2 linked regions of the Cohnella abietis genome follow. The protein of the gene in region 2 binds, or shares a complex with, the protein of the main gene of each other region. Links are inferred from orthologs where the notes say so. Each region holds a gene or a part of one and is shown on either strand. Other genes may lie near its edges.

Evidence for each region.
Region 1: the proteins of tig (region 2) and rpsG are in contact, whole or in part, in a crystal structure (PDB 3GTY), measured with the Thermotoga maritima proteins. The link is inferred for Cohnella abietis from one-to-one orthologs. Residues at the interface, in WP_004081061.1 of Thermotoga maritima: Glu122, Val124, Val129, Leu130, Tyr133, Glu188, Gly259, Ile262, Tyr263, Glu266, Ser270, Glu273, Gln274, Glu277, Arg308, Gln311, Ile312, Ser315, Tyr316, Glu325, Arg329, Arg336, Leu363, Phe366, Trp367, Arg373, Leu377, Arg381, Leu384, Glu387; in WP_004081843.1 of Thermotoga maritima: Lys34, Lys52, Lys55, Glu59, Arg62, Gln63, Glu66, Asn67, Lys69, Val71, Arg95, Ala109, Lys110, Lys111, Gly112, Arg113, Pro114, Glu117, Glu121, Ile124, Ala125, Tyr127, Asn128, Asn129, Thr130, Gly131, Lys135, Asp139, Arg142, Met143.

The regions. Positions count from the first base shown.
Region 1 is NZ_AP019400.1:6,140,549-6,143,866, reverse strand. The notes cover bases 284-3,274. They hold rpsG (30S ribosomal protein S7), read left to right. Parts: upstream 284-1,539; coding sequence 1,540-2,010; downstream 2,011-3,274. Other genes in these bases: fusA (elongation factor G), read left to right, coding at 2,048-3,274; rpsL (30S ribosomal protein S12), read left to right, coding at 1,054-1,476; KCTCHS21_RS26995 (hypothetical protein), read left to right, coding at 284-694. In the rest of the region: more of KCTCHS21_RS26995, read left to right, coding at 1-283; more of fusA, read left to right, coding at 3,275-3,318.
Region 2 is NZ_AP019400.1:2,207,290-2,210,460, reverse strand. Bases 328-3,171 are described here. They hold tig (trigger factor), read right to left. Parts: upstream 2,473-3,171; coding sequence 1,183-2,472; downstream 328-1,182. Other genes in these bases: KCTCHS21_RS09385 (hypothetical protein), read right to left, coding at 2,577-3,171; clpP (ATP-dependent Clp endopeptidase proteolytic subunit ClpP), read right to left, coding at 397-999; clpX (ATP-dependent protease ATP-binding subunit ClpX), read right to left, coding at 328-339. In the rest of the region: more of clpX, read right to left, coding at 1-327. UniProt on the Bacillus subtilis protein: Involved in protein export. Acts as a chaperone by maintaining the newly synthesized protein in an open conformation. Functions as a peptidyl-prolyl cis-trans isomerase.

The sequences.
Region 1 (3,318 bases), 3.9 Mb from region 2 along the record:
GATGCGATTCTCCTTAAAGTACTATTTCAGGTCACATAAGTATATCGCTCCACTGATCATTTACGTCCTCAGTATTATTTTTATATACAGTATTGTACCGAATCCTGTTATGCCCAGCTATTCATTGACGGCTACTTTATTATTCGTCATATCCGTATGGATAGGGCACGGTTACATAGATGTTGAGGATGAGGTGCAGCAGCTCATAACAGCTTTGCATATGGGGAGTGTAAGGAAGTACTATCTAAGCAAAATAGTAGTTCTATTCGGCGTTCTGACAGTGTTAGCGATAGTTACGGTGTTGTATCCTATTGTTTTCAACAAGTTTGTGAGAGCTCCAACCCTATCGGAAGGGATAAGCGGCTGTCTAAGTCATATACTACTATCCTTCATGGGCGCTTCTCTGGCCTTCCTATTCACTTCTAAGACGGTGAAGAAGCTAAGCTATGCTGTTGCGGGGTTGTTCGTCGTGGTGGTGCTATGCTTGGCAGGTGCAGGTATTGTGAAGCTAGTACCGCCGGAAATCGCTTTTCTAGGATGGCTGCTGCCTCCAGTTTACCGAATAATGGACGTCCTTAATAATTATGAAACTTCTAAGTCCTATGAGATGGTTTGGTCGTTGCTTGCTACATTCGTATATAGTGCGGTATTATTTGTGATATTCATAAGGCAGATGGAGAAAAGACTATTCTAAATATATTTTCTATCTCACAAAATTCATCTCATTATTGTTGACACACCCAAATGGAAGTGATAATATATCCTAGTGTGTGCCAGACGTGCGTCAAACTGACGTACATCGATACGGTGCGAACCTAAGCAAAGCGTGTGACATTAAAGTCGGTACGGCGTTGACCGTGACCGTTGAGGGAATAGATTGTCGGGTTTGTTTCGGAGATCAGCCAGAGAAATGTAGTTTCAATGGGGGAGCTATCCGGACGGGCCCTTTCTCGTCTCTTAAAATGAACCACCTGGATCTGTGGGCTTCGCAAAAGGGTATCGATTGAGTCGTTTACTAATTATGTTTACCGATTATGGGAAGGGGGTGGCATCATGCCAACTATTAACCAGCTAGTTCGTAAAGGCCGTCAATCGAAGGTCGTTAAATCGAAATCACCTGCACTTCAAAGAGGGTTCAATGCTCTTAAACGCGTTGAAACAGAAGTGAGTGCTCCTCAGAAACGTGGAGTATGTACTCGTGTAGGAACCATGACTCCGAAAAAACCGAACTCTGCACTACGTAAATACGCGAGGGTTCGTTTGACTAACCGCGTAGAGGTCACTGCCTACATTGGTGGGATCGGACATAACCTGCAGGAGCATAGCGTTGTGCTTGTTCGTGGAGGCCGGGTTAAGGATTTACCGGGGGTTCGTTATCATATCGTTCGCGGAGCACTTGATACCGCAGGCGTTAACAACCGGAAACAAGCTCGTTCTAAATACGGAACGAAAAGACCGAAAGTTAAGAAATCCTAATAAGCGTTTAGGCAATTTAATTGCTTAACACTGCACAACATGAATGAGAAAGGAGGAACTTCGATGCCACGTAAAGGACCAGTTACGAAACGGGATGTACTTCCGGATCCGCTGTATAACAGCAAACTAGTTACTCGTTTAGTTAACCGTATTATGATTGATGGTAAAAAAGGCGTTGCTCAGCAACTTCTATACGATGCGTTCAACCTTATTAAGGAGCGCTCGGGTAAAGATGCTATGGAGGTCTTTGAAGCAGCAATCAAGAACATTATGCCAGTACTTGAGGTTAAAGCTCGCCGTGTAGGTGGAGCAAACTATCAAGTTCCGATTGAAGTTAAGCCTGAACGCCGCACGTCCCTAGGACTGCGCTGGCTCGTTAACTACTCCCGCAACCGCGGAGAGAAGACGATGGAAGAGCGTTTAGCAGCTGAAATTCTGGATGCTTCCAATAACACTGGAGCAGCAGTTAAGAAGCGCGAAGATACACACAAAATGGCGGAAGCGAACAAAGCGTTTGCCCACTACCGTTGGTAGAATCGCATAAGTAAGATAAATGAAGGGAGACTGTATCATGGCTAGAGAGTTCTCCTTGCAAAATACGCGTAATATCGGTATTATGGCGCATATTGATGCGGGTAAAACCACAACAACTGAACGGATTTTGTTCTACACCGGACGTGTTCATAAGATCGGCGAAGTGCATGAAGGCGCCGCTACAATGGACTGGATGGAGCAAGAGCAAGAGCGCGGAATTACAATTACTTCTGCTGCTACAACCGCTCAATGGGATGGTCACCGTATTAATATTATCGACACTCCGGGTCACGTTGACTTTACGGTAGAGGTTGAGCGCTCCTTGCGCGTATTGGATGGGGCCGTAGGCGTATTTAGTGCCAAAGAAGGCGTGGAACCACAATCCGAAACAGTATGGCGTCAAGCTGACCGTTACGGCGTTCCTCGTATTGCTTATGTTAACAAAATGGATATTATAGGTGCAGATTTCCTTAATGTTGTAAGAGACATGAAGTTGCGCTTGAACGCTAATGCTGTAGCTATTCAATTGCCTATGGGCGCTGAGGATGTTTTTGTAGGAATGATCGACCTGATTGAACGGGTTGCTTATAAATACAAAGATGATCTCGGTAAAGATCCAGAGAAAATTGAAATTCCTGCAGAATATGAAGCTCAAGTTGAAGAACTGCGCGCTATCCTGGTAGAGAAAGTTGCAGAGCTTGATGAAGAACTGACAATGAAATTCCTAGAGGGTGAAGAACTCACTATCCCGGAAATCAAAGCTGCTCTTCGTAAAGGCGTCTGTGAAGTGAAAATCTTCCCAGTCGTATGTGGTTCCTCTTACCGTAACAAAGGCGTTCAGCCGATGTTGGATGCAGTAGTTAACTTCCTTCCATCTCCTCTTGATGTACCTGCTATTACAGGTCATCTAGACGATGGTACGGAAACAACTCGGGAATCTTCTGACACTGCTCCATTCGCTGCACTTGCTTTCAAAATCATGACTGACCCTTATGTTGGTCGTTTGACTTTCTTCCGCGTTTATTCCGGTATATTGAGCGCAGGCTCATATGTTGTTAATGCGACTAAAGGTAAACGCGAACGTGTTGGCCGTATTTTGCAAATGCATGCGAACAGCCGTCAGGAAATCAGTGAAGTACATGCTGGTGATATCGCAGCTGCTGTTGGTCTTAAAGATACAACAACAGGTGATACACTGTGTGATGAGAAAAACCCTGTAATTCTTGAATCAATGAACTTCCCTGAGCCGGTTATCCAGCTTGCGGTTGAGCCGAAAACAAAAGCAGACCAAGATAAGATGGGTATTGC
Region 2 (3,171 bases):
CATAATATTGCTCTTCTGAAGCTCAACATCCTCGATCTTAGCTTGAGAATTAATCCGTTTGTAGTGATTGTATACCGCAACCGACAAAGACTTCTTCGCTTGCTCTTGACCAATAACGTATTGATCGAGAATATTGCGAATATCCTTCGGCTTCGGAATATCCTTCATATCGAGCTCTTCTTCATGACCGAGCTCTTCCTCTACGATTTCCGTGCAAAGCTCAATACACTCATCACATATATAGACGCCAGGACCGGCAACCAGCTTTCGAACCTGATCCTGCGATTTGCCGCAAAACGAGCATTTTAACTGACCTTTTTCATCGCTGAATTTAAACATGTAAACCCTCCTTAATAAACCGCTTCTTTCTTTCTATTGCGCATGACTCAGATGTTGTTAAGCTTTCGGAGCGTCAGTCGCGATCGGTGCAGTTATCACTTTATCAACCAAACCATATTGCATGGCTTCATCGGCACTCATGAAATTGTCGCGATCAGTATCCCGTTCGATTTTCTCGTAGGACTGACCAGTGCGATCAACGTAGATTTGATTCAGCTTCTGTTTGGTCTTAATAATCCATTCGGCATGAATCTTAATATCCGACGCCTGACCTCTTACCCCGCCAAGCGGCTGATGAATCATGATTTCGCTGTTTGGCAATGCGAACCGTTTGCCTGGAGCACCTGCAGTGAGGAGCAAGGAGCCCATGCTAGCAGCCATACCAACGCAAATAGTCGAGACATCTGGTTTGATAAATTGCATCGTATCGAATATTCCCATACCGGCCGTTACCGAGCCGCCTGGGGAGTTAATGTAAAGATGGATGTCCTTCTCTGGATCCTCTGCTGCCAAGAAAAGCAGTTGAGCGATAATAAGATTGGCGACATCGTCGTCAATCGCGCTTCCGAGAAAAATAATCCGGTCCTTCAAGAGCCTTGAAAAGATGTCGTACGACCGCTCTCCGCGATTCGTTTGCTCGACGACCATAGGTACTAACATGTTACCAACCCCTTTTCCAATTGGACTTCAAATCTCGGTAATATTTTAACACGTTCAAATCGGAATGTCATGTTGACGAGTTCCGCTCAGGCGAACGCTAGCCCTTGTACGATGTAGCGATTATGTATTCGGGGTGAAAAATAAGGCACGCGGGTTACACGTGCCTTATCCTAAGGTGTTTAATTAAGCAGTTAGGCTGCTATCAACGATAAACTTAACAGCTTTACGAACCTTCAGATCCGCGCCCATGTTGTCCAAATAGCCGTTATCTGCAAAGATTTTGCGAAGCTCGTCTGCTGGACGGCTGTACAGCTTAGACAGGTTCTCAAGCTCCTCTTCGATATCTGCTTCAGATACATCAAGGTTCTCAGCCTTCGCTATTTCCTCAAGAACTAGGTTATTACGAACGCGTTTTTCAGCATCCCCTTGCATCTGTCCTTTCAATGCAGCTTCATCCTGACCGCTGAATTGGAAATACAGCTCAAGGTTCATACCTTGCTGGCGAAGGCGGTTTTCGAAATCCTTCATCATATGTGTTATTTCGGAATCAACCAATACTTGAGGGACTTCAAGCTCAGCAGCTTCAGTAGCTTTATCAACGATAGCTGTCTCACGAGTGAGTTCAGCATCCTTAACTTTGCGTTCTTTCAGCTTGCTCGACAAATCTGCTTTATATTCGTCCAATGTATCGAATTCACTAACATCTTTAGCAAATTCATCGTCAAGGGCAGGCAGATTTTTACGTTTAATTTCGTGCAACTTCACTTTGAAAATGACTGCTTTACCAGCAAGATTTTCTGCTTGGTAGTTTTCTGGGAAAGTAACATTGATGTCTTTTTCCTCAGCAATGTTCAAGCCTACAACTTGCTCTTCAAATCCAGGAATGAAAGAACCGGATCCGAGCTCAAGCGCATAGTTATCACCCTTGCCACCCTCGAAAGGCACGCCGTCCAAGAAGCCTTCGAAATCGATTGATGTGTGGTCGCCCAATTGAGCAGGACCTTCATCAATAACAACCAATTCCGCGTGACGTTGTTGCAGACGCTCTAATTCAGCAGCAACTTCCTCGTCTGTAACTTCTGCATTTTCAACAGGAACAACCAAGCCCTTATAATCTCCGAGCTTAACTTCAGGCTTAACTGTTACTTTAGCCTTGAATTTGAACGATTGACCTTTACCGAATTGTTCAACATCCACATCTGGACGATCAATTGGCTCAATGCCCGCTTCGTCGATTGCTTTCGTATACGCTTCTGGAAGAAGAATATCGATTGCATCTTGATAGAGGCTCTCAATTCCGAAACGAGCTTCAAAAATGCCGCGCGGCACTTTTCCTTTACGGAATCCTGGTACGTTTACCTTCTGAACAACTTTGCGAAATGCTTTGTCTAATGCTACAGCAACCTGCTCTGCATCCACTTCAACCTCAAGAACCCCGACGTTCTTCTCTATCTTTTCCCAATTTGCTGTCATTTTATGCTTTCCCCTCCGTAACATCTTGCCGCTTCAATGCGGCCATTCACATAAACCACTCTATTATAGAACAACATGGTGCACCATTCAAGGCGTAACTTCTATTATTGGAGTGACGAACGTGGTTCCATGGAATATTGTCGCAGCCAGCGAAGCGCCTGCTCATAACGAAAACGCAGTTCACCCGTTATCCCATACTGCTCCCTTATCCACTCGTCGCCGTGTTTGCCATGCAGCTTTTCCATAATTAACTGGTGCAGAGCCGCCCCCCAAAGATCTGAAGCACTATCCTCATCTTCTATCATACTTCTGTAAATCGGGGTCCCATAAGCTACCTCAACACATTCTTTCCACATTTCATCTGCAAAATAAGAAAGAGTAGGGTCAGAGACCTCAGCTGTTTGATGGACCCGATCCAAAACCTGATGAATACCTTTAGGATACTCATCGAATGTTATCGGAGTATCTCCTGCTTCAACGGTCAAGCTTTCACCGTCTCGCCAGAAAGAAACAGAGCCCGTCGCCCCCTGCTTCCGCAAGGCTTGTAATGCTCGAAACTGCAATTGAGGAATATATTCCTCACGAGTAAGCCATTGCCTCAAGGATAACTCAATATCAGGATGATTGACATGCATCAATTGCCCTAATACTAACATCCGCTGCTCAGGATCATTCCCGTTATATAACGAAGCTAAAAGC